4 regions of the Rossellomorea marisflavi genome follow, and region 3 is predicted to be linked to each of the others. Evidence: predicted binding sites of a transcription regulator. Region 3 holds the regulator's gene; each other region holds the start of a gene.
What was found. Region 3 encodes Rex, which represses fermentation and respiration genes when NADH is low (regulators of the CRP and FNR family bind a similar motif). Its sites were predicted from a motif close to TTGTGAAATATTTCACAA; they were not measured.

Region 1 (7,647 bases), 430 kb from region 3:
CCCACAGCAGCTGATAGCCGTAAGTGGATCCTGCGGCGATGTTGGTCGCAAAGTTACCTGGATCGATATAGGCGACGGCTGCGATGAAGGCGGGTCCGAGGAATGGCAGGATCCTCTTCCACCCTTTTACATCCCCTCTCAGGACGGCTTCTGCCGCAGACGTTGTTTTTGTTGACTGCTTCATGTATGTTCACCTGCTTCATGATAGTTAGTTATAGGTTAAAAAGTTTCCTTAGGTCAAACTTAACGTCATTATATTCCTGTCACCTGAAATTGTAAACCAAGAAACCCTGACTTTAACAAAAGAAAGATGACTTTATTTTTCCACAACCTTACCCATAAGAAACGTGTTCCTGCCCACTTAATAAAAAACAGCCCAAGTCGCTTTAAGACTTGGGCTGTTTTGGTCGTTCATCCGTGGATGGGATGCTTTGCAGACACAGGGGATGCGGAGAGTGTCTTCCTCCTGACGAAGAAGAAGAGCAAGGCCGTCATCGTCAGTTCTGCAAATGGCAAGGCGAGCCATACTCCGGTTGATCCCATCAGGGCAGGCAGGAGCAGTAAGAATGTGACAAGGAAAATGAATCCCCTCAAGAGGATGATCAGGGAAGACGCCCCGATCTGGCCCGTCGCCTGGAAGTAGGTCATATAGACAAAGTTGAATCCGAGGAAGAAGTATCCCAGGAAGAAGAGACGAAGGCCTTGTATGGCCATGGTTCGGACTTCCTCCGATTCGATCCCGAATAAGGATACAAGGAGGGGCGCTGCCACCAATCCGATACCAGTCAATCCGATTCCAAGAATCAGTGCGGCTTTTTCCCCGATTCTTACGCTGTCCTTGATGCTCCCTGTTTCCCGTGCTCCGTGATAGAAGCTGATCATCGGCTGCAGGGCGGCTTCGATACCGAAGAAGGTGATGAACATGAAGCTATGGAGATAATTGATGACAGAGAATGCGGCCACCCCATCTGTCCCCAGGAGATGGGCGATCGTCACATTGTAGCCTGCCACGAAAACGAACATCCCCATCTCAGCCAGCAGGCTGGGGAACCCGATGGAAAAGATGTGAAATAGTCGCTGGAGGCTCCATGCAAATGCCGGCTTCCGCAGGGAGCTTTCTTTTTTTATAAAATGGGTCAGGAGGATGAGTACGCCGACTGCTCCCCCTGTGACTGTGGAGACGGCAGCACCCGTCACCCCAAGTCCCCAGACGAAGATCGTCAGATAGTTCATGCCGATGTTGACCAGCGCCATGACGACCAGTGAGATCATAGAAAGAACGGGACTTCCGTCATTCCGGACAAAGATGCTCAGCACCTGTTCGAGGGCAATGATCCAACCGAAAAGGAACATGACGCTCAAGTATTCATGGGCGAAAGGGGCTGTATCCGAATTCGCTCCGAGCAAGCTCCCCACAGCCTCCATATTGACGTATCCCATGAACCCGAGAAGAGCGAGCAGGGTAATGACGGCGGTGACGGAAAGACTGAAGAAACTTCTTGCTGCATGATGATCAGAGCGCCCCAGGTGCATGGAGTAGAGCGTCCCGCCCCCCATCCCGATCCAGAGTGCAATGGCGAAGATGAGGGAGAATACAGGAAGGGCCACATTGACGCCCGCTAGCGCGATCTCACCGACGCCGTGGCCGATGAAGATGCCGTCGATCAGGATATTGACGGCCATGACCATCAGGCCGAACATGGACGGGAAGAAGTAGCGCAGGAATACCTTCTTCACCGGTTGCTTTAGAAATAGACTGTCTGTTGTTTCCATGGTGATTGGACCTCCATTGATGGTGATAGAAGTCATTGTAAACGTTCAAGCAGCTTGAAGGTCAATCATCTTCTTTTCACCGGAACCTGGATCATGGTCAGGTAATCGTTCTCATCCTTTACAACCGATTCATCGAGGATGTAGAGCTCGATTGCCTCCCCGTCGACAATGTAGCCGTGAGTATGGATATGGTCGAGTACGTGCAGATGGGCTTCTTTTATGTCTTCATAAGGCCCCTTATAGGGGTAGCAGGCGTACAGACCTCCTCTCAGGAAGTGGGGCGAGGCATGGTCTTCATTCAAGTCGAAGATGCGGCTGTATTTCACCGGCCCTTCTTCATGCAAGCTCGGATAATCGACGACAAAGCCGAGGTCCCCAGTGAAAAATCCATCGTAGACGTGGGACATCTGGGAGATCCTCTCCATATCGCTTAAATGGATCTCATCCATCTTCTCAATCATATCTACGGGCCCTTCATTGTAGTAATACGTGATCGAACGGGCGCTGAATTCCTTGATGGTGACAGTCGTTTCCGTCAGGAGGGACAGTCCTTCTTTGATGGTGGTGATCTTGTTCTGGATCTTGCGGGATATGATCTCCAGGTCCCGGATCTCCTGCCTGGTCTCCTCCAGTTTCCGTTGAAGGAGGTCGAGGGTCCCCTCGGGCGACCGCTTCTCCAGCTGTTCCTTGATATCCTTGATGGCAAACCCGTTCTTCCTCAGGAAGATGATGGCATCCAGCGTGGCAAACTGCTCGATGCCATAGTAGCGGTATTGATTCTGTTCGTCTGTATATTTAGGGCTGAATAATCCAATCTCGTCATAATAGCGAAGCGTCGGTTTTGATAATTTGAAGAGTTTGGATATTTCTCCGATCTTCAATCGTTTTCTCATAGTCCCTCACCTTTACATAGAAATCGTTTTTACCATTCTACCCCAAAAGCAAGCAATGGGAGGAATATGGAGTATGAAACGAGAATACAGCTCTTAAGAATGGCAGTTTTGGAATGCAACCACAGGTTGCGGACGTTCAACCAATGACTTCTTCCGGGGGCGTGAACGTGGGATTATACTGGATTCATACAAATGAACAGGTGGTTGATAGGAATGGAACTGGCCGGGAATTTAAAAAGAAAGCGTGAAGAGTGCAGGCTGTCCCAGGATGACGTTGCTTCAAAGCTGAATATCTCAAGGCAGTCGATATCGAAGTGGGAAACGGGAAAATGCTACCCCGATCTGGATAATCTGATCCTTTTGAGCGATCTGTATAAGATATCACTTGATGAATTGATCAAAGGGGTTAAAAGCTTTCAGGAGCGGATCATCATCAAGGAAACGGGGAGTGTAAGGAGCATGTGGCCCTGGTGGGTGATCTTCCCTGCATTTGGCATGCTGTATGGACTGGTGTCGATGATTCTAAATCGTTTTTGATCCTCCATGTGTGATTCCGGTACCGCCAAGTGGATGGGGGACTCTCCAATCCGTTATACTGGATAAAATGGAAGGACAGGCGGAGGTGAAATCATGGAACAGTTTGTCAGTCCCGGCAAGGTAGTGGCTTCAGCCGGGGCATTCATCTTCGGGGGAATTGCCTTGAATCTGCTTCTCCATCCATTGGGCTCGCACGAGATGATGGGATTCCTACTCTTCCTGGTTGTAGGAGCCGTGCTTTATTATGGCCTGCTCACGTTGCATCGCATCAACAGGATGATAACAATGGCCCTGTTAGGATTGATCGGAATCGGGAGCATGGTGACGGCCGTGTACCTGCTTCTGCATCCGGTGGCCCATTAGGCTGTTAATTACACACAAAAAAAGGAATCCCGCCTCCTCAGGCAAAGGATTCCTTTTTGTAATGCTCTCCATCAACTTGCAAGGGACGACTGGGCACTCCGGTCGTTTTTCTGTATCTTCCGGTAAACGAGTGCGATGATGAATGATGGGATGGTGCAGACGATCATTCCCAAAAACGCGTAGCGCGGATCGATTTCGTACAGAAATCCTCCAAACAGGGTGAAGATGGCGGTGCTCCAGCTGAGGGCGAGGGCGGAATAGATGCCCTGCGCCTTCGGGACGTCCTTCGGTGCGATGTTCTTGATCAGATACTGCATGAACGCATAGTGTCCCATGGCAAATGAGCAGGCGTGCAGAAGCTGTGAAACCGAGAACACGGCGACGCTCGGGAAGGCGAAGACAAGGAGCCAGCGGACGGTCGAACCGAGTGCGGCCGTTGCAAGCATCGTCCCGACAGATACGTTCCGGAATAAGCGGTCTGCCACGAGGAAGAACAGGATTTCAGCGATGACCCCGATGTTCATGATGGCCCCGATCCAGGACTTTGGCGCATCGATTTCCTGAAGGAAGATGTACCCGTAGTTGTAGTAAGACGCATGGGCAGCTTGTAGCAGGATGACGATGACAAGGACAAGGCCGAAATGTTTCACCTTGAACAGCTTGAGCATGGCCCCTCGGACGGCCGGCAAGGGCTTCGGCTTATTCGACAGGATATCTGGAGCCTTCAGCATCCCGAGTCCGAGCAAGAGAAACAGCCCGATTAATAAGGCCCAGATGATGACCCCATCGCCAAGCTTACTTGTGAACAGTGTGAGGATCAGTCCACCGATGACGAAGCCGAGGGACCCCCACGAGCGGCTTTTCCCGTAATGCTTCAGCTGTTTGTTCTGCACAAGGACACCGGCCGCCGTGTCGAGTGCAGGCATGAGCGTAGGATAGAAGAAGTGCAGCAGCAGGACAACAGCCATGAGGGTCCAGTAGGAACTTGCCGGGATGCAAAGAAGGATGGCGAGAAAGGTCCCGATCCCCATGCCGTTCAAAAGCATCTTGCTGCTGAATTTAGAAGAAAGATAGGGGAAGGCGAACAGGGTGGAGAGTCCTCGGATCACGAGCCCAAGACTCATGATCAAGCTTGCCTCTGCCACCGTTACCCCCTTCGAGTTGATCATCCAGCCCGTCCAATACGGCAGGAAGATCCCCCATGTAAGATAAAAGGTGAAAAATTGTCTACTCATCCAGCGTTGTGTATTCATGTCGATTCCTCCATTTGATTGCATCATACCAAGGAGAACGGCAAAAAAATATGAGAAATCTCACATTCTGAGAAAAACACGTCTTTCCACCCCCCTTATGACTATGGTAGATTTTAGATATTATAACTGGAGGTGGGAAGAATCGACTTCATCCTTGATACGTTAGTGGGAGTTGGACTCGTATTTATGATCCTGATCACCTTTCTTCTTTATACATTGTGGAAAAAAGGAAGGTAAGTGCCATGAAGAAAATCACAGGTTCCACAAGACAAAGCATCATGAAACGTCATTCCATAGGGTCCTTCTTTTCCTTTCCCATGGAACGGCATCTGGAAGTCCACGTGTTCGAGCGTGATGAATGGCTGATCCGGGAAGGGACAAGGCCGGACTATTTTTATTATGTAATCGAAGGAAAGGCGAAAATCTATGTGACATATTCCAACGGAAAAGTCTCCTTGATCAACTTTGTGAATGCCCATGACTTCATCGGTGAGATGGAGCTTGTGAACGAAGTATATTATTCTAAGGGAATCCAGGCACTTACAAGAACGGTCTGCTATGCTGTTCCACTCGAATCATTCCGCGATCAGCTGCTAGAAGACGCCACGTTCTTGAGGGAGTTGACCAAGTTCCTTACGTTGAAGGCGACTGCCATGTCGGCCAAGTATTCTCAAACCCTGTCTTTTCCACTCGAGAATCGACTGGCCGATTTCATCCTCCAGACGGCGGACGGTACTGTCTATAAAGAGAAGCACGTGACGGTCTGCGATTTCCTTGGCGTTTCGTACAGACATCTCCTTCATGTGCTCTCATCCTTTACACAAAAAGGATACATCAGGAAAGAAGGAACCCGTTACATCATCATCGATGCCAGGGCACTTGAGGTCCTGGCCGAACTTCTGAGAAATGAAAGCTGAAAGTAGGGAAAATGTTGATCCAATTACTCTTTTATTTTGTCATGGTCATGGTCGTGGCCTTGTTCCGCTATCTTGTCTTCGATGCCGTTGATCCCGAGCTGTTGGGAGCGGCCCTCCTTTTTCCCGTCGGAGCCCTTATTCTGTATGTATTGACCAAACATATCGAAAAGAGAGAGCAGGCATACGTTCCGAAGGATGTGAAGGGGTGGAGCTTTTATCACCTTCAACGGTCCTTCTCCGTCCCGAAGCCTTTATTCGAAGGAAATCAAAAAAGAGGGTATCTTAAGCGATATTACGAGAGCAAGCGCCGTTTCATCATCGGAGAGATGGTCAGTTCTAACTGGTACGTCTCCTTGGAGATCAAGATTGATGGAGATCTCTATCAGGTTAAATGGTACCGGGAACGCCGGTTTTCCATGAAGGAGCATTGGGAAATCGTTCGGAACGGAAAGCTGATCGGCCAAGCGGAGACACTGGCGAACTCAAAGGGGATAGGCAAACGGAAGGAAGTAATCGAATTCCGCATCAGAGAGCGGACGCTTCAAACGATTACCAATCCGGTCACCTCGACGATATCGGTGCATTCGGGTGATGCTGCAATCGGCACTTTGAAGCGGAATCATACGGTGAGTAACGTTTCGGTCATGGAAGTCGGGAACCGTGACCTCGAGGCACTGGTGGCGCTCATCCTGCATCATTTTTATTTCAAGTAAGTCATGAAAGGAGTGGGGAGATTCCTGCTTCTTTTTCTTCTGAAAAAGTGAGTGATTATTCATTCATGTGGTACAGTAGAGAAAAGAGAAATGACGGGGAGGGTTCTACGTGCTTTTTAAACAAAAATCATGTCAAAGTGAGCAATCAGGAGTTCGATTGTTCGAGTGTAGACAAGAAGCATTCAGAGTTCAATTGAATTGCTATGCGTTTGCAGCCGGCGATGTCCTGATTGATACCGGTTCGCATTCGTTGCGTAGCCATTTCCGACCGTTCATTGATGAGGTGAATCCCGAAATGGTCTTGATCACGCACCATCATGAGGATCATATAGGAAACGCCTCTTATTGTAACAGCAAAGGAATCCCGGTCTTGATGAATCCTCTTTACCGTAAGGAATGTAAGGAAAAGGCAACCTACCCCTTTTACAGACGGGTATTCTGGGGTAAACGTCCTGCATTCCAATCAGAGCCGTTGCCTGAGGTCATCCATTCCGGACGGGATGTGTTTAAGGTCATCTCCACTCCGGGACATGCCGCCGATCACGTTTCATTCCTGAAAGAGTCAACCGGGCAACTATTCTCGGGGGACCTCTACGTTTCTCCTAAAACGAAAATTGTACTGCGGGAAGAAAGCATACCTGCCATCATCCGCTCGATCAGAGAAATACTCACGTATGACTTCGACGAGATGTTCTGCTGTCATGCAGGCTACGTGAAGAATGGAAAAAAAGCCATGAAGCTGAAGCTTGAGTACTTAACAAAAATTAAGGAAAAGGTGACGGCCCTGCATCATGAGGGCCTTGGAGTCAATGAGATTCAACAGACTATGTTCCCGAAAAAGTACCCGATCATGTCATTTTCCAGAGGAGAATGGGACTCCAAACATATTGTTTCGTCCATTCTCAAAGAATTATAGAAACCGGCGCGATCCCTTACCGATCATGCCGGTTCAGATTCACCAGAGGGGCTCTTTCTCTCCGCTCAGCTTGATGATGAAAGGGAAAAGCAGAATGGCCACCACACTGATGAATCCCAGGCTCATCATCCTCTGCGACTCGGCAGAAATATATTGGGTGGTACCACAGTGAGGACAGCTTTTTCCTTCTTTGGAGAAACCAAGCCTCCAAATATCTCGTCCCTTCCATTTATTCTGACAGCTTGTACAAGCCACCACGTTGATCAACTCCTTTGCACTTAT
Region 2 (7,647 bases), 1.4 Mb from region 3:
GGAGGTGATGAGTGTATGACAAAGATGAAAAATGACAAAAAAGTGATGGACCGGTTCCACTACTCAACCGATCAAGTGATCGACAAACCATTCAACTGGGGACAGCTTTCGCGGCTACTGACGTATCTGAAACCGTATTCCAAGAAGCTGTTGCCTCTGTCCATCCTGACGGTCCTGATCACAACGGCCGTCAGATTGATCATTCCGATTCTGATCGGGGTGTATACGCTGGATAAAGCCATCCGCCAGAAGGATGGGAATCTGTTGATGACCTTGATCGGTGTGATAGCCGGACTCTATGTGCTCAGTTACTTCGCCAACATCCTCAGGATACGATGGATGAATCAGTTGGGCCAAGGCGTGATCTATGACCTGCGCAAGCATCTGTTCAGTCACGTGCAAAGCCTGTCTCACCGATTCTTCGACCAGCGCTCAGCCGGCTCGATCCTTGTCAGGATCATGAACGACATCAACTCGCTTCAAGAATTGTTTACAAACGGGGTCATCAATCTATTGATGGATATCATCCTGCTTGCAGGGATCATCGTCCTCCTGTTCACTCTAAGCCCTGAGCTCACCCTCGCCGTCATGGTCATCCTTCCAATCATGTTCTTCATCTCCACCACGTTGAGGAAGAACATCCGAAAATCATGGCAGCTGGTGCGGCTCAAACAAGCAAAGCTCAATTCCCATTTGAATGAGAGCATCCAAGGGGTCAGGGTGACACAAGCCTTCACCCAGGAGCGTGAGAACATGGCGTTCTTCGATGGAATCAATACGGAGAACTTCGAGAGCTGGAGAACGGCCACCAAAAAGAATGCCATCTTCAGACCACTGGTTGAAATGACCAACGCCGTTGGTACGGCCGTTTTGATCTGGTATGGTGCCCATCTGATACAAACCGGTTCTTTGCAGCTGGGAGAATTCGTTTCCTTCGCTTTTTACCTAGGCATGTTTTGGGAGCCGATTTCGCGTCTCGGGCAGGTGTATAATCAACTTTTGATCGGGATGGCTTCATCAGAGAGGATCTTTGAATTCCTTGATGAAAAGCCGATTGTTCATGAGAAGGACGAGGCCATTTCCATGAAAGAAATCGCTGGTCATATCCAGTTCAACGATGTGGAGTTTTCTTATGATGATAAGCGAAAGGCCCTTCAAGGCATCAATCTCGAGATGAAGGCCGGTCAGACCGTAGCCCTTGTGGGACATACGGGATCAGGAAAAACGACGATCGCCAATTTGATCAGTCGTTTCTATGATCCGACCGCGGGAGCGGTCACAATCGATGGGAATGACTTAAGGGATGTATCGGTGGCGAGCCTGCGTAACCAGATCTCCATCGTTCTACAAGATACGTTCATTTTCTCGGGAACGATCATGGATAATATCCGGTTCGGACGTCCCGATGCGACAGATGAAGAAGTTCGACTCGCTGCGGAAGCGATCGGGGCGGACAATTTCATCGGGAAACTCGCCAATGGCTATGAGACCGAAGTTGAAGAACGTGGAAACGTTCTATCTGTGGGGGAAAGGCAGCTTCTTTCTTTCGCGAGAGCCCTGCTTGCCAATCCCCGCATCATCATTTTGGATGAGGCAACGGCGTCCATCGATACGGAAACCGAGGTGAAAATCCAATCGGCCTTGAAAAAATTATTGAACGGCCGTACAGCCATCATCATCGCCCACAGGCTTTCTACTATCAGGGACTCTGATAATATCTTCGTTCTTGAAAACGGAAGAATAAAAGAAAGTGGGAACCATGATCAGCTGATGGAACAGAGAGGGGATTATTACGACCTCGTAGAATCACAGTTCCGAATGATCGAAGCGATATAAAAGAAACATCCCTGGCCGGTCTGGCAGGGATGTTTTTTTTACCTATGAGAGGGAAATGGTACCATAACATCGAATACAGTTAGTTTGTGAAGTTTGTCACAAAATAGTCATGTTCACTAATTCACATACTCTTGGTTTGTTTTATAATAAGGGTATAACGTACGAGGGGGAATCAGTTTTGGATAGCGTCATGATCAGTAGATTGCTTACATCGAGTACATTGATCTTCCACATCATTTTTGCAACGATCGGGGTAGGGATGCCTATAATGATCGCCATCGCAGAGTTTATAGGAATAAAGAAGAATGATAACCACTATCTCCTTCTGGCCCGAAGATGGGCAAGGGGGTTCACCATTACTGTTGCTGTAGGGGTCGTTACAGGAACGGCCATCGGTCTGCAGCTTTCATTGCTATGGCCGTCATTTATGAAAGTGGCAGGTCAAATCATTGCCCTACCGCTTTTCATGGAAACGTTCGCCTTCTTCTTTGAAGCTATATTTCTTGGAATTTTCCTTTATACGTGGGACCGGTTCAAAGGAAAGTGGACCCATTGGTTCCTCAATCTGCCCATTATGATCGGTTCTTCGGCTTCGGCCTTATTCATTACGACCGTCAATGCGTTCATGAATACGCCTCAAGGGTTCGAGCTCAAGGACGGCAAAGCAATTGAAATCGACCCGATTGCAGCCATGCTGAATCCTGCTACCCCTACCAAGGTCTTTCATGTGCTTACGACGTCTTATATGACTATGGCCTTTATCCTTGCAGCCATCGCCGCCTATTCCATCCTTATGAAAAAAGGAGGGAACTATCATAAAAAGGCACTTCGGATGACTATGACAGCGGTATTGGTCTTTTCACTTGGAGCAGCTCTTGCAGGTGATCTTTCCGCAAAATTCCTTGCGGAGTATCAGCCGGAGAAGCTTGCAGCAGGTGAATGGCATTTTGAAACTGAGAAAAATGCAGATCTCATTGTCTTTGGCACGATCGATGAAAATAATGAAATCTCCAATGAGATCCGACTGCCAGGATTCTTGAGCTTTCTTGCAGGCAGTTCATTCGATACGGAAGTCATCGGCCTGAACGATTTTCCCGAAGATGAACGACCACCCCTCTGGATCCACTATATGTTCGATGGGATGGTGTCGATCGGGATGTTCAGTATTTTCATCAGCTTCCTATTCGTCCTCCTGTGGAAATGGAAGAAGGGGAATGAATTCAATAAACCCCTCCTTTGGGGAATCGTTGCGAGTGGGCCACTTGCCATGCTGGCCATTGAATTCGGCTGGATCTACGCAGAAGTCGGAAGACAGCCTTGGATCCTCAGGGGATATATGAAGATTGCCGAGGCAGCCACCCGTGCAGATGGCGTCGCCTGGATTTTCGCCATGTTCCTCGCCCTTTACTTGATGCTCGGCATCTTGTGTGTGGTGGTCCTCATTAGGATGTTCAAAAACAAACCTGCAGAAGCGGAACTTGAGAAAAGGTTCCCAACCGACCGGAAGGAGGAATAGGATATGAGTTTGGAAGTGATCGGGATCTCCGTCCTGTGGATTTTTTTGTATGGGTATCTCATTGTAGCATCAATCGATTTCGGTGCCGGTTTCTTTGCCTTCTATGCCCGGATGAAAGGGAAGGAACACACGATGAATGCGCTCATCAGCAGATATCTGTCACCCGTATGGGAGGTGACCAACGTATTTTTCGTGTTTTTCTTCGTCGGTCTGGTCGGATTCTTTCCGGATACCGCTTATTATTATGGGACCGCACTCCTTATCCCGGGGAGCGTGGCGATCATCCTCCTGGCAATACGGGGCAGTTTTTACGCATTCAGTAACTATGGTTCGAAGGAAAATATAGGGTATTTATTCATCTACGGGGCAACCGGGTTGTTGATACCGGCGTCTTTATCCACTGCGCTCACCATATCCGAAGGAGGCTTCCTAAAAGAAACCGATGACGGCGTGATCTTCCTGGCTGGGAAGCTTTTGACGAGTCCCTACTCATGGAGTGTCGTATTTCTGTCAATCGTTTCCGTCCTATTCATTTCAGCGGCATTTTTGACCTACTATGCCAATAGGGCAGGGGATATGGCCTCCAGGGAGATCTTGAGGAAATTTGCCCTTTTCTGGAGCCCGCCTACGATCATTGCGAGCCTATGGGTTTTCTGGTCTTTGAAGAATCATAACGAAGAGCATTTTGTGAATGCAATGGATATTTGGTGGATGTTCGGCCTATCCCTATTATTCTTTGTTCTCGCCACATGGCTTATCTATCGCCGCAAACAATTCGGCCTTGCGTTCACTTCGGTCATGCTTCAATTCTTTTTCGCTTTCTTCGGTTACGGTGCCTCCCATTTGCCGTATATCCTGAAACCTTTTATCACCATCGGTTCAAGTGTAACGAACGAAGTGATGGGGACGGCCCTCATCATCGTATTCATTGCCGGCTTGCTGTTGCTGATCCCGTCCCTGTATCTGTTGATGCGCCTGTTTTTATTCGACGCAGATTATGTGAAAGGGAAAAAATAAGCCCCGGGCGGTAGACCAAACATATTCACCTGGTTTTTATGCTAAAATAAGGATAGCAAAATAGGGGGTATGGGAGATGAAAAAAGAGTTTGTTGTCATCGGTTTGGGTCGTTTCGGAGGGAGCATCGTACGCTCCCTCGCCGAGCAGGGTATGGAGGTGATGGCCATCGATATGGATGAGGATAAGGTGAATGAATTTTCCACCACCGCTTCACACGCTGTCGTGGCGGATTCCACCGACGAGTCGGTGCTCAAGAGCCTCGGGATCCGCAACTTCGATCACGTGATTGTTGCCATCGGGGATAATATACAATCAAGCATCCTCACCACCATCATGCTGAAGGAGATCGGTGTGAAGAAGATCACCGTCAAAGCTCAGAATGATTACCATGAAAAGGTCCTGAGGAAGATCGGTGCCAATCAGGTGGTTCACCCTGAGAGGGATATGGGTAGAAGGATCGCCCATAATATCGTTTCGAATAATGTACTGGATTACCTTGAACTCTCGGACGAACATTCCATCGTCGAGCTTGTTGCCAATGAGAAGCTCAGCGGGAACAGCTTGATCGACCTCGATATCCGCGCAAAATACGGGATCAATATCGTGGCAATCAAAAGGGACCGGGATATCATCGTGTCTCCCCAGGCCGAAGAAGAGATACAGGAAGGGGATATTCTCATCGTCATCGGAGCGGACACCGATATCAACCGCTTTGAAAAAAAGATCCTGTGGACATAAAGCGTATAGTAAAAGGATGGCCGACTGCTTACGCGGGCCATCCTTCTTTTTATAGGGGACTTGAGCATATGAAAAGTGACTATGTAATGACGAACACAACCAGTGTGGTTGATACCGCTCATGAAACAAATGAAAAATCCGGACTACTTTTCCCCATCTGAGGGGGAAAGTAGTCCGGATTTTATTATGACTTAAGCACGTGTGTCTCAGGCTCTATTATAATGGATCAGACTTCCATGATGATCGGAAGGATCATTGGACGACGTTTGGTTTTTTCGTATAAGAATGGAGCCAGTGTGTCTGTGATTTCATTCTTGATTTCAGACCATTGAGTAGTCCTTCTTTCAAGCACCTTGTTCAGGTGTTTGGAGATCAAGGTTTGCGCTTCGTTGATCAAGTCCCCGGATTCACGCATATAAACAAATCCGCGAGAAATCAGATCCGGACCGGAAGCAATCTTGAAGTCCTTCATATTGATGCTGACCACGACGATGACTAGCCCTTCTTCTGAAAGGATACGGCGATCACGGAGGACGATGTTTCCGATGTCACCGATTCCACTGCCGTCGATGTAGACATTCCCTGAAGGAATCTTCCCAGCCACCTGAGCAGAGTCGCTGCTGAGGGCAAGTACATCACCATTATCCATGATGAAGCAGTTATCAGGGTCTACTCCACAGTCGACGCCAAGCTGAGCGTGCATCTTCTGCATGCGATATTCACCGTGAATAGGCATGAAGAATGTAGGGTTCATCAGACGAAGCATAAGCTTCATTTCTTGTTGTCCACCGTGTCCGGATGTATGGATATTGCTGAGTGGTCCGTGGACCACTTCTGCTCCTGCACGGTATAGAAGGTTGATCGTACGGTTTACACTGATCGTGTTCCCAGGGATCGGTGAAGATGAGAAGACGACAGTGTCACCCGGTTGAATCTGGATCTGACGATGTGTACCGTTTGCGATACGGGATAGGGCAGCCATCGGTTCCCCTTGAGAACCTGTACAAAGGATGGCCACTTCATTCGCAGGCAACCGGTTGATTTGATTATGTTCGATGAAGGTTTCCTTCGGCGCATTGATGTATCCAAGTTCCTGGCCGATGGTGATGGCCGCCTCCATGCTTCGGCCGAACACAGCTACTTTACGGTTGTGGTAGACTGCCGCTTCGACAACCTGCTGCAGGCGGTGGATGTTGGATGCGAATGTAGCGAAAATAACGCGGCCGTCCACTTTCCTGAAGATATCGTCAATGCTTTCGCCAACTTTGCGTTCGCTCATTGTAAAGTTTGGTACCTCAGCATTCGTACTGTCGGAAAGCAGGCACAGGACGCCTTCTTTTCCGATTTCTGCCATTTTGGTCAGGTTCGCAGGTTCTCCTACAGGAGTGAAATCAAACTTGAAGTCACCTGTGTGCACGACATTGCCCGGAGGCGTCTTGACCACGATCCCGTAAGAATCCGGGATGCTGTGGGTGGTTCGGAAGAACGTGACGGACGTTTTCCGGAACTTGATCACATCATCTTCCTGGATGATGTTGAGCTTGGCATTGCGTAGAAGTCCGTGCTCTTCAAGTTTGTTCTTGATCAATCCCATGGCAAGCTTTCCGCTATAGATCGGAATGTTCAGCTCGCGAAGGAGATACGGAATCCCCCCGATGTGATCTTCGTGACCGTGAGTGATGAAAAGTCCCTTGATTTTATCTACGTTTTTAACGAGATACGTATAGTCAGGGATCACATAGTCGATGCCGAGGAGTTCGTCCTCAGGGAATTTGACCCCTGCATCGATTAGGATGATTTCATCCTGGAACTGTACAGCGTATGTGTTTTTACCGATTTCACCTAGACCACCGAGGGCAAATACTGCAGTCTGGTCATTCTTGACAAATTTCATCCGATTATTGCTCCAGCTCGAATGATTCTTGGTTTTTCTCGTGTTCTAGAAAAGCGCCCTCGAGCTTTTGCACGAATTCGATGTTGTACGGTTTGTCTTTCAGCTTGAGGCGTACCTCACGCTCTGAATCTGCTTCGATGTAAAGAGAGTCAGTGCATTCGCGAACAGGCACTTCTTCTTTACTCTTTTGATAAAATACTTTGTAAATCATGTGTTTTCTCTCTCCTTATCCGTTTTCAAAACTTTAACTTTCCTCTATGATAAAAAAGTTATCAACATAATGTGTGGGTTGTTACCATACGGTTTACCCATAAATAGATCATTTCATTCCGATGGGCGACAACGGCCCGGGATCTCTATCATGAATATGTATAGTATGAATTATAAAGGATTCTTCCTATTAAATAAAGTTTTATCAAGATTCCATGCACATAAAGAGCAGGAACGGATCCATTCGTGGAGAAAAGACTCCCAAAACGGCATCAGTCCCTGCTTATGAAAAGTGACAGTATGACATGCATGTAGATGGACTCCTTCATTTAAGCGATCGTCTTTTTTTTAAGCAACTCTTTCCACTGTTTCATAAGCTTTTTGCGCAGCTTCTTGAACATGGATGATCACTCCTTACTTATATTTTACCGAGAA
Region 3 (7,647 bases):
GCCATCGCCATCCAGATCGAGACCCTCCTCGGCATCCAGGCCGGTTCTGAAAACACACAGAACATCATGGGCATCGTGGACAATGTTCCCCTTGCCATGATCGTCGTTGCCATCATCGGGCCGATCCTGGAAGAAATCGTGTTCAGGAAGATCATTTTTGGGGCACTCTATCAGCGAATGAACTTTTTCTTCGCCGCATTGATCAGCTCCGTGATTTTCGCCCTTGCCCACTTCGAGCCGGTACATGTGATCCTGTACTCTGCCATGGGCTTCACGTTTGCCTTCCTATATGTACGAACGAAACGAATCCTCGTACCGATCTGCGCCCATGTGGCCATGAATACGATGGTGGTCATCATGCAGACCGTCTACCGGGATGAAATCGAAAAGATCATGAATGAAGCTGAAAAAATACAAGGATTTATTGGAGGTTTCCTATAATGAGACGATCACCCCTGTTCTCCGGCGTGATTTACATTCTTCTTGGGGTGCTGTTCACCTATTTTGCCATCCATACGGTCCGGGATACAGGCTGGGGATTTTTCACCTATATGCTGATCTTCCTTGCCACGCTGGACTTTGGTTCGGGCATCCGCATGGTCCTGCTCCACTTCAGGATCAAGCAGCAGCTGAACCAGAAGAAATAAGCCGCTTAAAACAAAAACCGGATCCATCCGACTTCGTTTCCATGAAGATCGGGTGGATCCGGTTTTCTTTATCCTTTGCGCTGTTTCAACTCTTCTTCCACGCGTTCGATTTCCATCTGCTGCTCGGCCTCAAGGTATTTCTTGTAGCCGATCCGTGAAATCGCGATGCTGATTTCATAAAGGACCAACATCGGCAGGGTCACCATCATATGGGAGACGATGTCCGGCGGCGTGATGAGGGCGGCGATCACAAGGAGGATGAAGTAGGCGACTTTCCTTGCCTTCGCCATCATCATCGGCGTGATGATCCCGAGCCTCGTCAGGAACAGCATCACCACTGGCAGCTGGAACAGCAGACCGAATGGAAGGGTGATCTGGAAGAGGAATTGGAAGTACTCATTAATCCCGATCACCTGCTGGATATCGAGATCTCCTGATAGCCGCATCATGAACGATACAACATACGGGAACAGAATGAAGTAGGAAAATGCCAGTCCACCTAGGAACAGCAGGACGGACACCGGTATGTAGCTCAGGGTCACCTTCCGCTCCTTCTCATAAAGACCGGGGGATATGAATGACCATACTTGATAGAGGATAACCGGTGACGTCATGACCGCCGCGATGAACATGATCATTTCCATATAGATCTTGAGTGGATCCGTCACGCGGAAGGCATTCATCGTCATTTCTTTTGCTTCATCCGCATGCTGCAGGTACTTGATGAGCGGTTCGGCAAGGAAGAAGCTTGCCACAACGGCTAACAAGAAGAAAACGACTACAAACATGAGTCGTTTCTGCAATTCTCCTATATGTTCAAAGACTGTCATATCCTTTTGAGTTTGACTCATGGCGCACATCCTACTTTACTTGGCTTTACTTGGCACTTTTGTTCTTATCGTCTTCATCATCCGCTAAGCCTTTGGTTGCGTTCTTGAATTCACGTAGTGTATTGCCGGCTGCTTTGCCAAGCTCCGGTAATTTTTTCGGGCCAAAAATTAAAAGGGCCACCACTGCAATCAGCACCATACTTCCAGGACCTACCATAATGAGACACCTCCCCTTATATGCTTCTATCATAACGCAAATGGTCAGAATTTTCTATTCCGTTACGATTCCATCTTGTGACATTTCCGTGTCTTCCCCTGAGTAATGCTTGAGGAAGTAGACAAGTGACTGAAGTTCCACGGCCAGATCGATGTGATGGACCCTGATATGATCAGGAACCGTCAGGCGTGCAGGTGTGAAGTTCAGGATCCCCTTGATCTTCGAAGACACAAGGCGATCTGTGATATTTTGAGCAGATGAGGCCGGCACAGTCAGGATCGCGACTTCGATATCCATCCCCTTCAGCTTCTCCTCCAGCTCATCCATATGGTGGACGGGCACATCGCTGATTTCCGTCCCCACCTTCGTTTCATCCACCTCGAAGGCCATTTCGATCTTTGTATTGTTATTCTTTATGAAATTGTAATGAAGAAAAGCCGTTCCGAGATTCCCCACGCCGATCAATACGACCTTCGTCAGTTCATCCTGGTCAAGCGTTTCCCTGAAAAAGGATAGGAGATAATTCACATTATACCCATAGCCCTTCTTCCCTAACGCTCCAAAATAGGAGAAATCCCTCCGGATGGTCGCGGAATCCACTTTCACGGCTTCGCTTAACTCCTTCGACGATACCCGCTGCTTACCTGAAGCATACAGATTCTTGATGAAGCGGTAGTATAGCGGAAGGCGCTTGGCCGTTGCCTGTGGAATTTTCGTTGTTTCCTGATTCATCTCTTGTATTCCCCCACATCTTATAAACCCTCTTCTTCCTGGTCTGTCAGCGCTTCCAAAAAGAAGGTATATCTTTTATCTATTTTCCATCATACACTCTATTCTATCCTATTTGTATCCAGATTAATAGTCATAGTTCCTCCCCTTTTATTGCCGTCCACCTGGGAAATACGGTACACTAGCACTAATGAAACAGAGGTGAACCGACATGATTCTATTACAAGTGAATCAGCTGACCAAAAATTTTGGCGCAGATAATATATTGACCAATATCAAATTGGAGATCCAAACCAAGGACCGGGTCGCCCTCGTCGGCCGCAACGGTGCCGGCAAATCGACCCTCCTGAAGATCATCGCAGGCCAGCTGTCCCATGACTCCGGAGAGATCACGAAGCCAAAGGGTGTGAGCATCGGCTACCTGGCCCAGAATACAGGCCTCGAGTCGGAGCTTTCCATTTGGGGCGAGATGCTGACGGTATTCGAACACCTCCTCCAACAGGAAAAGCAGCTTAGGAGGTTGGAAGCAGAGATGGCGGATCCGTCCGTCTATGAAGATGAAGACCGCTATCAGCGGGTACTGAAGGAATACGACGAACTTCAAGTCACCTTCAAGGAGTCCGGTGGCTATCAGTATGAAGCCGATATCCGCTCCGTCCTCCACGGATTGAATTTCGCTTCCTTCGACCACGGGACGAAGATCTCCACCCTTTCCGGTGGTCAGAAGACCCGCCTCGCCCTTGCGAAGCTCCTCCTGACCAAGCCTGATATCCTCATCCTCGATGAGCCGACGAACCATCTGGACATCGAGACGCTTTCCTGGCTCGAAGGGTATCTTCAAGGCTATCCGGGTGCCGTACTCATCGTTTCACATGACCGCTACTTCTTGGATAGCGTCGTGAACCAGGTGTATGAGATTTCCCGGAACCGGAGCAAGAAGTTTGTGGGGAACTACAGCAAATACCTCGAACAGAAGGCGCTGGATTACGAGAAGGATCTCAAGCTCTATGAGCGCCAGCAGCAGGAGGTCGCAAAGCTCGAAGACTTCGTCCAGCGCAATATCGCCCGTGCCTCCACCACAAAGATGGCCCAGAGCAGGCGAAAGAAACTTGAGCGCATGGAACTTATGGACAGGCCGCAAGGTGACGAAAAGTCTGCCTCCTTCGCCTTCCAGATCGATCGCCCGAGCGGGAATGACGTCCTTCACGTCAATGACCTCACCATCGGGTACGAGGACGGGGAAGCCATCGCCTCCCATATCGACTTCTCCATCAAAAAAGGGGACAGCATCGCCCTTGTCGGACCGAACGGGATCGGTAAGTCCACCCTCCTCAAGACCCTGGTGAACAAGTTGCAGGCACTGAGTGGGGACTTCAAATTCGGATCCAATGTATCCATCTCTTACTATGATCAGCAGCAAGCGGACCTTTCGTCTAACAAATCGGTCCTCAATGAACTGTGGGATGAATACCCGATGAGGAATGAAAAAGAAATCAGGACCGTCCTCGGGAACTTCCTCTTCACGGGTGAAGACGTCCTGAAACCCGTCAACACCCTGAGCGGAGGGGAAAAGGCCCGCCTCGCCCTCTCCAAGATGATGATGGAAAAAGGCAACGTCCTCATCCTCGATGAGCCGACGAACCATCTCGACCTAGATAGCAAAGAGGTGCTCGAGAATGCCCTTATCGACTACCCGGGCACGATCCTGTTCGTATCCCATGACCGCTACTTCATCAACCGCATCGCCACCAAGGTGATCGAGCTATCCACAGGCGGATCCACCGAATACCTCGGGGATTACGACTACTATCTCCATAAACTTGCGGAGCAGGAAGAGCTCGCCGCCCTGGAACAGACGAATGCAGAACCGGTCAAGGCTACGCAGCAAAAGCAGTCGCATAAGATTGATAAAGAAGCCAAAAAGCTTGAGCGTCAACGAAAACGGCGCATTGAAGAGATCGAAGAGAAGATGACCGTACTGGAAGGGTCCATCGAAGAAAAAGAAACCCTCCTGTGCGATCCGGATATTTTCCAGGATCACGAACGGGTTCAGACTTTGAATGACGAACTGACCATTGCCAAAGAAGAAATGGATGTTCTTTTGGAAGAGTGGACGGAGCTGGAAGAATTAGTGGAAGAGTAAAACAGAAGCGGTTCAAGGTCGAAATGACCTTGAACCGCTTCTTTGGTTAGTGAGATGGTATAAACGGGTAAAGTATAGGGAAGTGCTTCTTTTAGAAAAAACCCTCCACTATTCATCCACATGATTATCCACATTTCCACCCTCGTCATTTCTATATCCACAATCGTTTTCCACACTATCCACAATTATCGGTTGATTTATCCACATTATCCACATTCCAAATTCTACATATCCCCAACTGTTTTTCACAATCCATTCACATCTTACGCACTACTTATCCCCAAATTATCCACAGACTGTTGATAAAACGTACGTTCCCAATAAAAAACCTCGAACGGACGATTCCATTCGAGGTGTAATCTTATTAAAACTGTTCCAGATCCAATCCCGGATTTGCGTTCATATCCAGTCCGCCACGCTTGCCTTGTTCAAACAGGATGGTTCCTGCAGCGGCAATCATGGCCGCATTATCCGTACACAGGGACAGGGGCGGGACGATGAGCTCACACGCATGGCTTTCAAACGTGGTCTCCAACGTCTCGCGCAGCCCTTTATTGGCCGCAACTCCACCTGCTAGAAGAAGTTGTCCCACACCGTATTCTTCCACAGCCCTTTTCGCCTTCGTCACGAGTACATCAATGACGCTTGCCTGGAAGCTTGCTGCGAGATCCTCCGGCTTGATCTCATTCCCCTTCTGCTTTGCATTATGGAGAGTATTGATCACGGACGACTTTAAGCCGCTGAAGCTGAAATCATAGGATCCTTCCTCAAGCCACGCCCTTGGAAGGTCGATGACCGGCTCCCCTTCATGGGCCAGACGATCGATATGGGGACCACCAGGGTACGGGAGCCCTAGCGTACGGGCCACTTTATCATATGCCTCCCCGGCTGCGTCATCACGCGTCTCCCCGATCACTTCGAACTCACCGTGCCCCTTCATGAGGACAAGCTCCGTATGCCCTCCTGATACCACCAGGGATAGGAGGGGGAACGTCATTTCATGAATGAGGCGGTTGGCATAGATATGTCCGGCAATATGATGGACACCGACCAACGGTTTGTTATGTGCAAATGCAAGGGCCTTGGCTGCATTGACGCCAATTAACAGCGCTCCTACAAGTCCCGGTCCTTCCGTCACCGCGATGCAGTCGACGTCTTCCATCGTCATCTCTGCTTGATCGAGGGCTTCCTGGAGGACAAACGTCACCTGCTCCACATGATGCCGCGACGCAATCTCCGGCACGACACCACCGAAGCGCTTATGGCTTTCAATCTGAGATGAGACAACATTACTGACGATTTCCGTCCCATTCTTCACGATGGAAACGGCCGTTTCATCACAGCTGGTTTCAATTCCTAATACGAACGTATCTTTCATCATAAATTCACCCACATTACTAAAGCATCCTCTTGATTATCAGAATAATATCGTTTCCGGATCCCGCCGTTTTGGAATCCGAGTTTCCTATACAGGCTCTGTGCTGGCACATTGCTCACCCGGGCCTCGAGGGTCATGACCCTCGCACCTGACTCTATGGCCATCTCCATGATCTTGCGCATGAGAAGCTCCCCGTACCCCTTCCCTCGGTGGGAAGGAAGGACGGCCACATTCGTGATATGCGCTTCATCCACGACCATCCATACGCCACAGTAGCCCGCAATCCCACTTTCATCTTCAATGACGATATACATGGACAGATGGTTCTCTTCCATTTCACTTATGAACGCTTCCCGACTCCACGGAACGGTGAAGGATTGTTCTTCAATTTCCATGACGGCATCCACGTCATCGACTGTCATAAATCGTATCTCCATTATGCACAAGTCCTATTCTTCGTTAGATTTCTGGGCTTCGAGCCATTTCACTTCGGCTTCCGCCATACGGATATAGTTTGGCAGCACCTCATGGGCCGTCGATTCTTCCATACCCATCCCGAGATAGGCAAGCTCAGACGGTCTCGGATTATGGCTCACTAACGGTGCCAGAACTGCCTTTTCCCCAAGAGCTTCCTGTATTGCTTCTGCATGGATCCCTGTATCATTCCCGACGAACAGGATCTCTCCCTCATAGCTCTTGAGTTCCTCCACCCAATCCGTGAGCATCACATTCCGGTCCTCAAGTACATTCTCAAGCTTCCCTTCCCGGAAACGGTAAAGTCCCGTGTAAACCTGTCCACGCCTCGCATCAAAGATCGGGGAAAGATACCCGTTGAAGTAGCGTCCCGATGAAGCAAGTACAGCCAGGCTCGATACAGGCACGAGGGGAATATCGAGGGACCAGGCAAGCGTCTTCGCAAGCGTGACCCCGATCCTGACGCCCGTATAAGACCCGGGTCCATTTGCCACGACGATCTTCGTCAACTCCTTGACGTCCGTATCGCAGTCCTTCAGCAGCTGCTCCACGGCAGGCATCGCCTTCAGGGAATGATTCCGCTTCACATTGGTCATATATTCACCGATCACCTTATTCTCATCAATCAGTGCGACCCCCAACGGGAAGTTTGATGTATCTATCGCTAAAATCTTCATGCCATTATCTCCTCACAAAGCTTGCGGTACCGATCTCCCACCGGCTCCAGCACAATTCTTCTTTCCGTATCACCGGTACGATAAATGCCGATGGCCAACCGCTCTCCCGGCAGCTGATCTTCTATCAGATGAGCCCATTCCACGACCGTGACCCCTTCACCTTCAAAATACTCGTCAAATCCAAGGTCCTCAAACGAATCATCCAGTCGATACACATCCATATGATAAAGGGGCAGATTCCCCTTGTATTCCTTGATGATCGTGAAGGTAGGACTGTTGACCGTCCGCTTGATGCCAAGACCTAGGGCCAACCCCTTTGTAAACGTCGTCTTTCCGGCTCCAAGATCCCCCTCAAGGGTCAGGACATCCCCGGGAGCCAACAGACCCGCAAGCCTCTTGGAAAAAGCACCCGTTTCTTCAGGATTGCTGCTGATATATTCAAACTCACTCATAATGATCTCCTTACCATCTGTATAAGTATAAAAAAACCTTAGGATCTGCAATACCTAAGGGATATCTTCTATATGTAGTGTACCCTTTTTGGGCGTATCG
Region 4 (7,647 bases), 1.1 Mb from region 3:
TCGGCAAGCGAAAATTCATTAAACTTTTGGTTGAAGGGGAATGAAGGATCAGTTCACCATCGGACAAATGTCAAAGCTTTATGATATACCAGTGAAAACCTTGAGATATTATGATGAAATCGGGCTATTCACCCCTTATCATACGGATGGGGAAACAGGTTATCGGTATTACCGTGCCGAGCAGTTCCAGCAGCTCGATATGATCAGCTTTTTGAAAAGCTTGGGTGTGCCTCTGAAGGAAATTAAGCAAAAAATGGAGCACAGTACGCTGGACCAGTTCTTGCACACTCTTGAGAAATACGAGGAAAACACGAGAAGGAAAATGGATGAATTGAAAACAACTCATCGGCATCTCTCCCAAAAAATTCAGCAGCTTCAGCTTGCGAAGACAACGGAACGGGGGCCTTTGCTCTCCTCTCTGCCGAAGAGAAGCATTTGGAAAGAAGAGCGTTCATTTTCTTCCCTTGATGATATGGAAGTGCTCTTAAGGGAAATCAAGAAAACCGTCAATCATATGACGCCCATCATGGTCGGTTCTGTCGGCTTGTTTGTATCACCTGAGCACATCAAGAGTGATGAAGAGTTTGTCTACGACGGATTGTATATCCTTCTTGAAGAAGAATCAGGATACGACATCCTTCCGGAAGGGACATATGCCACAGTCTATTCTCTCGAGGATCGCAGGAGGGATTCCTACTATTATAATATGCTTGTGGATTTTGTATCTGGACTGGGAATGGAAACGGAGGGACCTCTATATACAAGGCAGATTGTCGATTCCTTCATCTCCCACATGAAGGACGAGCGATTGACAGAGTATCAGATTAAAGTTCGTGGTTGATTCCTATTGACCCTCCGGTTACTGGAGGGTTTAAAATGATGATGGCTATACAACGTAAAGGAGAGTCATCCATGAAGGAATTAGCACACACGCAATCAAAAACGTATTTATTCATTTTCATCGTGATCATGGGGTGCCTAAGTGCATTCGGACCACTGACAATCGATATGTACCTTCCGGGTCTGCCTACTCTTGCATCTGATCTTGGTACGAACGCCTCCACTGCTCAGCTTAGTCTGACGGCCTGCCTGATCGGACTTGCCGCAGGGCAGCTCATCGTAGGTCCTTATTCGGATATGGTGGGAAGGAAAAAGCCGCTGATTGTGGCATTGATCCTCTTCACCATTTCATCGGTTTTGTGCATGTTCACAGGTTCAATCTGGGGACTTATTGTTCTCCGTTTCATTCAGGGTCTCACAGGTGCTGCCGGCATGGTCATTTCAAGGGCTGGCATGCGGGATCGCTTTTCCGGACAGGAATTGACGAAGTACTTTGCCATGCTGATGCTCGTCAATGGGTTGGCACCTATTGCAGCGCCAGTGGCCGGGGGACAGCTTCTTCAATTCATGTCGTGGAGGGGAATCTTCGGTGTCCTTGCCCTCATCGGGGGAATCATGCTTCTTGCCGTCTGCTTCGGATTGAGTGAAACGCTACCGATAGAAAGAAGGAAGACCGGGGGGATCTCCAGCGTTTTCAACACCTTCGGCCGTTTGATCAGAAACCGGGTTTTCATGGGGTATGTCCTGGTACAAGGGTTCGCCATGAGTGCCATGTTCGCCTATATTTCAGGCTCCACCTTCGTCCTGCAGGATATTTATGGACTATCTCCACAAATGTTCAGTCTGATCTTCGCCTTGAACGGCCTCGGTCTCATCATTGCAACCCAGGCAACCGGGAAACTCGCACCCGTCTTCGGTGAAACATCGTTGCTGAGGTATGGCATCCTTCAAGGACTATTGGCTAGCGTGTTGCTCATTGTCAGCATCTCACTGGAGGCCTCGGTCGTATTCATCTGTATCTTCCTTTTCCTGACGGTATCCACTGTCGGAATCGTGAATACTACCGTATTTTCCCTTGCGATGAGTGATCAGGGAGATAACGCAGGGAGTGCAGCTGCCCTCCTTGGATTATTGCCATTCATTCTTGGTGGTGCGGCGGCACCCCTCGTCGGACTGGGTGACGGGGCTTCAGCGGTCCCCATGGCTGTCGTCATTGCCATTTGTGAAGCTGTGGCTGTAGTATCCTACTTTATCATGGTAAGGAAAAAGGGTTGAACCGAAAAAGGGATTCAGAGCACATGCTCTGAATCCCTTTCGCTTATACCTTAAGTATAGCATGCCTATAGGGAAAATATCAGTCTGTTTTTCCTGAAAAACCCTGTTAAAATGAGCAAGACAAGGGGGCATGACCGTGATTGATTATAGGATTACAAGGAAAGATGGCTTTGATCATAAGATTGGTGAACTGATATCCATGTTGGAGCATACCAGGAGCGTGACGATGGAAGAATTAAGTGGAATCAGCCGGGAAGAGCTTGAGTATATGGAGGACCCCGGTGGAAATACCATCGCAAGCCTCCTCATGCATATTGCAGCAATTGAATTTGTCCATCAGATCATCTCTTTTGAAGAAAGGGACCTGACTGATGAAGAAGCAGACACATGGGGTAAGGCCCTTGACTTGGGGAATCCGGCCACTCTGCACTATCAGGGGCTGGAGGTTGATGAGTACCTTGAAGCGTTAAAAAAGGTTCGGAGTGTTACTGTCTCTTCTTTCTCTCAGCTTTCAGACCAATGGCTAGATGAAGAAAGAAGGAGGGGAAACGGGGTTTCCTATAACTTCTATTATATCTGGTACCACGTGATGGAGGATGAAATCAATCATCGAGGACAGATACGTCTATTGAGAAGGAAGTATAGAGAGGGTTCAAACTAGTTGAAGACAATGGTTCACCGGCGAGGTTCCTTGCGCGGTCGCAGTGCAGGGAACCTCTTTTCCCTCCTGTGTACTTTGTCTTGAATTTGTCAAATTCAATTCAGTGAGAAGAAGGATAAGTGATGGTATAATAGAGATAGAATAATTTGTGAAGTATTTCACTAACTTTCGGAACGGGAGTGAAATCATCTATGAAAGCATTACATTCAATTGTAAAAGCCAGTAGGTCATTCATGATGACTTTATATAGTTCTTCCATTCTTTTGGGTCTCGCCATTGTCGCTCAGGCATACTTGATCGCGGGGATTGTAGACAGGGTTTTCCTGAAGGGAGCTTCCTTGACAGAAGTATGGCCTCTATTGACAGCACTGCTTTTGGCTTTCGCATCCAGGGCGGTTTTCAGCTGGTTGAACGGCAGAACAGGGATCCGGCTTGCATCATCTGTGAAAGGAGAGGTCAGGAAAAAACTCTTGAACAAATGGGCTCATCAGCCACTCACTGCTTCTGTAGGCAGTCAGGCGGGAAGGAAGGTATCCGTCCTGATGGAAGCGGTCGACGGGCTTGATGGCTACTATAGCAAGTATGTGCCTCAACGAATTGAAACAACGCTCGTCCCACTGATGATTTTGGTGGTCCTATTCAAGGAACACTGGTTCACAGGACTGATCATCCTGATTACGGCTCCCTTCATCCCGATCTTCATGGCACTCATCGGGATCAAAACGAAGGAAAAATCAGAAGACCAGATGGAAAAGCTTGAATCGTTCTCCGGTACATTTCTTGATGTCCTTCAAGGGTTGACGACATTGAAGCTATTCGGGAAAGGAAAGACGAAGAGTTCAGAGATCATGGAGAGCTCGCTGAACTTCCGCGAGTCCACAATGGAGGTGCTGAAGACTGCCTTCCTATCCTCCTTGATGCTCGAGTTCATCTCCATGCTGAGCATCGGCCTGATCGCCCTCGAAGTCGGTCTGCGTCTGATCGTGTTCGACAGCATCTCATTTTACACTGCATTCTTTGTCCTCATCCTGGCACCTGAATTCTATCTTTCCATGAAGCAGTTGGGGAGTGCCTTCCATACAGGAAGGGGTAGTTCAGGTTCCGTTAAAGCGGTGAAGGATGAGCTTGAACGGGATGACGGGGAGATCCTCTGGGGGGATAGTCTCATTCATGCGGAGGATGGACCGCCCCCAATCGATCTGAAAGGGGTCGGTCACGCCTATTCACAAGGTGCTTTTCGTCTTAAGCCCTTGTCAGTCCATATTGAACCGTTCAGCAAGGTGGCCATCATCGGTGAAAGTGGATCCGGAAAAACGACCCTCCTGCATATCCTTTCAGGATTGATCGATCCAGCCGAGGGACAAGTGATGGTGAATGGCCAATCAAGAAGACAGTTTACAGAACGTTCGTGGTTCGGGCTCATCGCATATATCTCGCAGAACCCATATATTTTTGCCGGGACGATAGAAGAGAACATGGCAGCCGGGTCCCTTCATACAGCAAAGGAACTGGAGGATGCGGCTGAAAAAGCCGGACTGACGGATCTGATCTTCAGTCTGAAGGAAGGATTCCAGACCGTGATCGGCGAAGGGGGCAGGGGACTGTCGGGTGGAGAGAAGCAACGGATCGCCCTTGCAAGGGCCTTTTTGCGGAAGCCATCCATCGTCTTGCTTGATGAACCGACCACCGGACTCGACCTGAAGACAGAGTCGATTCTTCAGCAGTCGATCCAGGAGCTATCCCGGTCTTCCACCATCGTCACGGTTGCTCATAGATTGCACACCATCCGCCATTCCGATCAAATCCTTGTATTGAAAGAGGGAGCACTCATCGGAGAGGGTACTCACGAGGAATTGCTCAAGGAGCTGCCTGCATACGAGCGCATGATTGCGGTACAAAAAGGAGTGAACATCATATGAGAGAGTTGACTGAGATCCTTCGATTGACTGTAAAAAAGAAAAAAGATGTTGTCCTTTCTGCTGTCTTCGGTACGGTGGCCGGTCTTACATCCGTCGGGGTTTTCGCTTTGAGTGGATATATGATTTCCCAAGCGGCACTTGAAGTGCCCCTTTATGTTCTGACCATCATGATTGCTTTAATGAAGCTGTTCGGCATCCTGAAGGCAGTGACAAGGTATGCAGAGCGCTATTATTCCCACCGGGCGACGTTCACGATCCTTGCCAACTTGAGGGCATCGATCTTTGACCGGTTGGAAACCATTGCGCCGACGATTTTTCAGCGATACAAAAGCGGTGATCTCCTGGCTCGGATTGTGGGAGATGTAGAGAGCCTTCAAAACTTCTTCTTGAGGGTCTTCTATCCGCCTCTGGTTATGATGGTTGTTTTTATCGCCACCATACTTTTTACTCTCTTCTATTCTTTGGCGACTGGAGTATTGCTGATTGTGGGGATGCTGCTCACCGGTTTCTTGATTCCCTCCCTGGTCAGCCTGAAACAAAGGAAAATTGAATCACGTGTGAGAGAGCGTCGCAGTGAGCTATCGTCCGGTACTACAGAATTCCTGTATGGCTTCAGGGAACTGAAAATTCATCAGCAATTATCCCATCAAGAAGAGACACTCGGCGGTTCTTCCTCTGCGTATGTGAAAGAGCAGGATCTGGAAAGCCGTCACTCCTTATTCAGCCATACCATCAACCTGCTCGTCTCACTGCTGATCACATGGCTGGTATTGGTTCTCGGTGTGTATGCCGTCGGGGAAGGGACCCTAGATGGTGTCCTCCTTGCCATGCTCGTCATGATTTCACTGACTGTCTTTGATGAAGCAATACCGATGGCGACCCTTCCTTACCATTTAGAAGATTCAAGGAAGGCATCCAAACGCCTTGGTGAAATTCAAGGTGGAGAGCTTAAGGGCCGAAGGAGTGAAGAGGCTCCCGATCATGCGCCCTCCTTTACGCTGGAAAAGGTGGGGTTCACCTTTGAGGGAGGGGGGAGGTCCTCGATCTCTGACGTCGACCTTTATATACCGGAAGGGTCGAAGACGGCTGTCATCGGTGCATCGGGTTCCGGAAAATCAACGTTATTCAATCTGCTTCTAACTTTTTATTCACCGGATGAGGGACAGATCCTAATGGATTCCCGTCCCATTGATGCCTTCAAGCGGGAAAGCCTGTGGCAAAAAGCTGCCGTCATCCTTCAGGAAAACCACTTCTTTCATGGATCAATCAGAGATAATTTGCTGATTGCCGGTGAGTTCGGTGATGAAGAGTTGCAAAGGGTCCTCTTAAAAGTGAAGCTTCCATTCAGGTTGGAGGACACCGTGACTGAAAAGGGCGGGAACCTGTCAGGAGGAGAGAAGCAGAGGATGGCCATTGCCCGGGCAATCTTGAAAGGCGGTCCACTTTGGATCCTGGACGAGCCGACTTCTTCCATCGATCCCATGCTTGAAGCCGAACTGATGGACGTTATCCGGAAAGAGTCGGAGAATAGTACGCTTCTTCTCATCAGTCATCGATTGACCGGGCTTGAAGAAATGGATCAAATTGTAGTGATGGAGGAAGGGGAGATTGTTGAAATCGGCAACTATCAGGAGCTGATGGACCTTAAGGGGTATTTCTATCACATGAAGGAAATTGAAAAGAACGTGATTTTCCAATAGAAGCAATGGCGAAAGAAAGAAAAAATCCGAACGATCACTCGATTTCCATGGAGGAATCGCGATCGTTCGGATTTTTTATGGTACGGTTTGAGCCTATATGATCACTCAGCCCACTGAATCAAATTCATAGGCTCAAGACGATCAGATTTTCTCGCTTCTTGGAGAGGCTTGCCGACAGTGATCAGCATGATCGGAATGTATCGTTGTGATACATTGAATTCTTTTGCAAGGGCTGCAGGATCGAATCCACCAATCGGACATGTATCCCAGCCTTTTGCCTTTGCCGTCAGCATTAGCTGCATCGCAGCAAGGGATGCATTACTGAACGCGGCATCACGTGCGTACCCGGGACGAGTATAGGCACCGTCAATCTGCCCTTTTAAAACGTCTTTGATTTCTTGTGTCATTTCACCTTTGGCAACAGACGGATCGAATACTGGATCTACATTGCGGTTGGCTTCCAAGTCACCAAGGACAGCGATGACGGCAGAAGCATCAAGAACCTGTTGCTGGTTGAATGCAATCGGAAGAAGTCTCTTTTGGACCTCTTTGGAGTCGAAGACAAGGAAATTCCAGTGCTGCAGATTCCATGCAGATGGAGCCTTTCCTGTTGTTTCTACTAGGTGAAGAAGTTCTTCACGAGGAATTTCTACTGTCGGGTCATATACTTTAACTGACCGTCGCTCTTCAATAATCTGAAAGAATGAGTCCATGTTTATCCTCCTTGATGTAAATCATCTATAGTATGATAGAAAGCAATACTGCTACTATATCGAACAAACGCTCAGCTAGTCAAGATAAGGACTGCTACAAGGATTTTCAAGAAGATGTCGGCCCAATGTTCTTACGTTCCTCCTTATCTAGCGCGAAGTATGAGCAGCAAATGATGATAACGCATAAGAGTGGAAAATACAGGATTCCAAGCATGCAATCAGCTCCTTTTGAGTGGCGATGAATTCAATGTATGTGATGAAACGCGTTTCAGAGCAAGTGTTTATTTTCATGAAAGGGTGAAAACCTTTGACCAATATTCGCAAAGTGGCCGAGACTGCCGGCGTATCTGTATCTACCGTATCACGCGTGCTGAATGGGCATCCGTATGTAAGGGAAGACAAACGCCGAATCGTCCTTGAAACCATCAAAGCACTCAACTATACACAAAACGCCAATGCGGTCCATCTTTCAAGGGGGAAGACGAACAGCGTCGGCGTCGTCCTTCCGTATCTGAATCTTCCATATTACGGAGAGATCC

Region 1: a site for Rex is predicted at 4,868-4,885, ahead of yeiL (transcriptional regulator YeiL). Genes of this name have one in related genera too.
Region 2: a site for Rex is predicted at 1,921-1,938, ahead of K6T23_RS09180 (cytochrome ubiquinol oxidase subunit I). Genes of this name have one in related genera too.
Region 4: a site for Rex is predicted at 2,923-2,940, ahead of cydD (thiol reductant ABC exporter subunit CydD). Genes of this name have one in related genera too.

Annotation. Positions count from the first base shown of each region.
Region 1 is NZ_CP081870.1:4,192,233-4,199,879, reverse strand. Features, by position in the region: gene K6T23_RS21610 (Nramp family divalent metal transporter) at 1-184, opposite strand, end outside; gene K6T23_RS21605 (MATE family efflux transporter) at 412-1,809, opposite strand; gene K6T23_RS21600 (MerR family transcriptional regulator) at 1,839-2,666, opposite strand; gene K6T23_RS21595 (helix-turn-helix domain-containing protein) at 2,880-3,203, shown strand; gene K6T23_RS21590 (hypothetical protein) at 3,297-3,566, shown strand; gene K6T23_RS21585 (MFS transporter) at 3,638-4,819, opposite strand; gene yeiL (transcriptional regulator YeiL) at 5,062-5,736, shown strand; gene K6T23_RS21575 (tubby C-terminal domain-like protein) at 5,748-6,449, shown strand; gene K6T23_RS21570 (MBL fold metallo-hydrolase) at 6,559-7,365, shown strand; gene K6T23_RS21565 (TIGR04104 family putative zinc finger protein) at 7,405-7,623, opposite strand.
Region 2 is NZ_CP081870.1:1,727,971-1,735,617, forward strand. Features, by position in the region: gene K6T23_RS09170 (ABC transporter ATP-binding protein) at 1-8, shown strand, start outside; gene K6T23_RS09175 (ABC transporter ATP-binding protein) at 25-1,836, shown strand; gene K6T23_RS09180 (cytochrome ubiquinol oxidase subunit I) at 2,027-3,352, shown strand; gene K6T23_RS09185 (cytochrome d ubiquinol oxidase subunit II) at 3,356-4,369, shown strand; gene K6T23_RS09190 (potassium channel family protein) at 4,446-5,108, shown strand; gene rnjA (ribonuclease J1) at 5,335-7,002, opposite strand; gene K6T23_RS09200 (DNA-dependent RNA polymerase subunit epsilon) at 7,007-7,213, opposite strand.
Region 3 is NZ_CP081870.1:325,349-332,995, reverse strand. Features, by position in the region: gene K6T23_RS01850 (CPBP family intramembrane glutamic endopeptidase) at 1-441, shown strand, start outside; gene K6T23_RS01845 (YdiK family protein) at 441-647, shown strand; gene tatC (twin-arginine translocase subunit TatC) at 716-1,498, opposite strand; gene K6T23_RS01835 (twin-arginine translocase TatA/TatE family subunit) at 1,524-1,694, opposite strand; gene K6T23_RS01830 (redox-sensing transcriptional repressor Rex) at 1,749-2,426, opposite strand; gene K6T23_RS01825 (ABC-F family ATP-binding cassette domain-containing protein) at 2,635-4,566, shown strand; gene tsaD (tRNA (adenosine(37)-N6)-threonylcarbamoyltransferase complex transferase subunit TsaD) at 4,931-5,947, opposite strand; gene rimI (ribosomal protein S18-alanine N-acetyltransferase) at 5,944-6,366, opposite strand; gene tsaB (tRNA (adenosine(37)-N6)-threonylcarbamoyltransferase complex dimerization subunit type 1 TsaB) at 6,394-7,095, opposite strand; gene tsaE (tRNA (adenosine(37)-N6)-threonylcarbamoyltransferase complex ATPase subunit type 1 TsaE) at 7,092-7,547, opposite strand.
Region 4 is NZ_CP081870.1:1,426,388-1,434,034, forward strand. Features, by position in the region: gene tyrS (tyrosine--tRNA ligase) at 1-44, shown strand, start outside; gene K6T23_RS07645 (MerR family transcriptional regulator) at 41-841, shown strand; gene K6T23_RS07650 (multidrug effflux MFS transporter) at 913-2,115, shown strand; gene K6T23_RS07655 (DinB family protein) at 2,252-2,776, shown strand; gene cydD (thiol reductant ABC exporter subunit CydD) at 3,010-4,695, shown strand; gene cydC (thiol reductant ABC exporter subunit CydC) at 4,692-6,395, shown strand; gene K6T23_RS07670 (nitroreductase family protein) at 6,497-7,108, opposite strand; gene K6T23_RS07675 (LacI family DNA-binding transcriptional regulator) at 7,416-7,647, shown strand, end outside.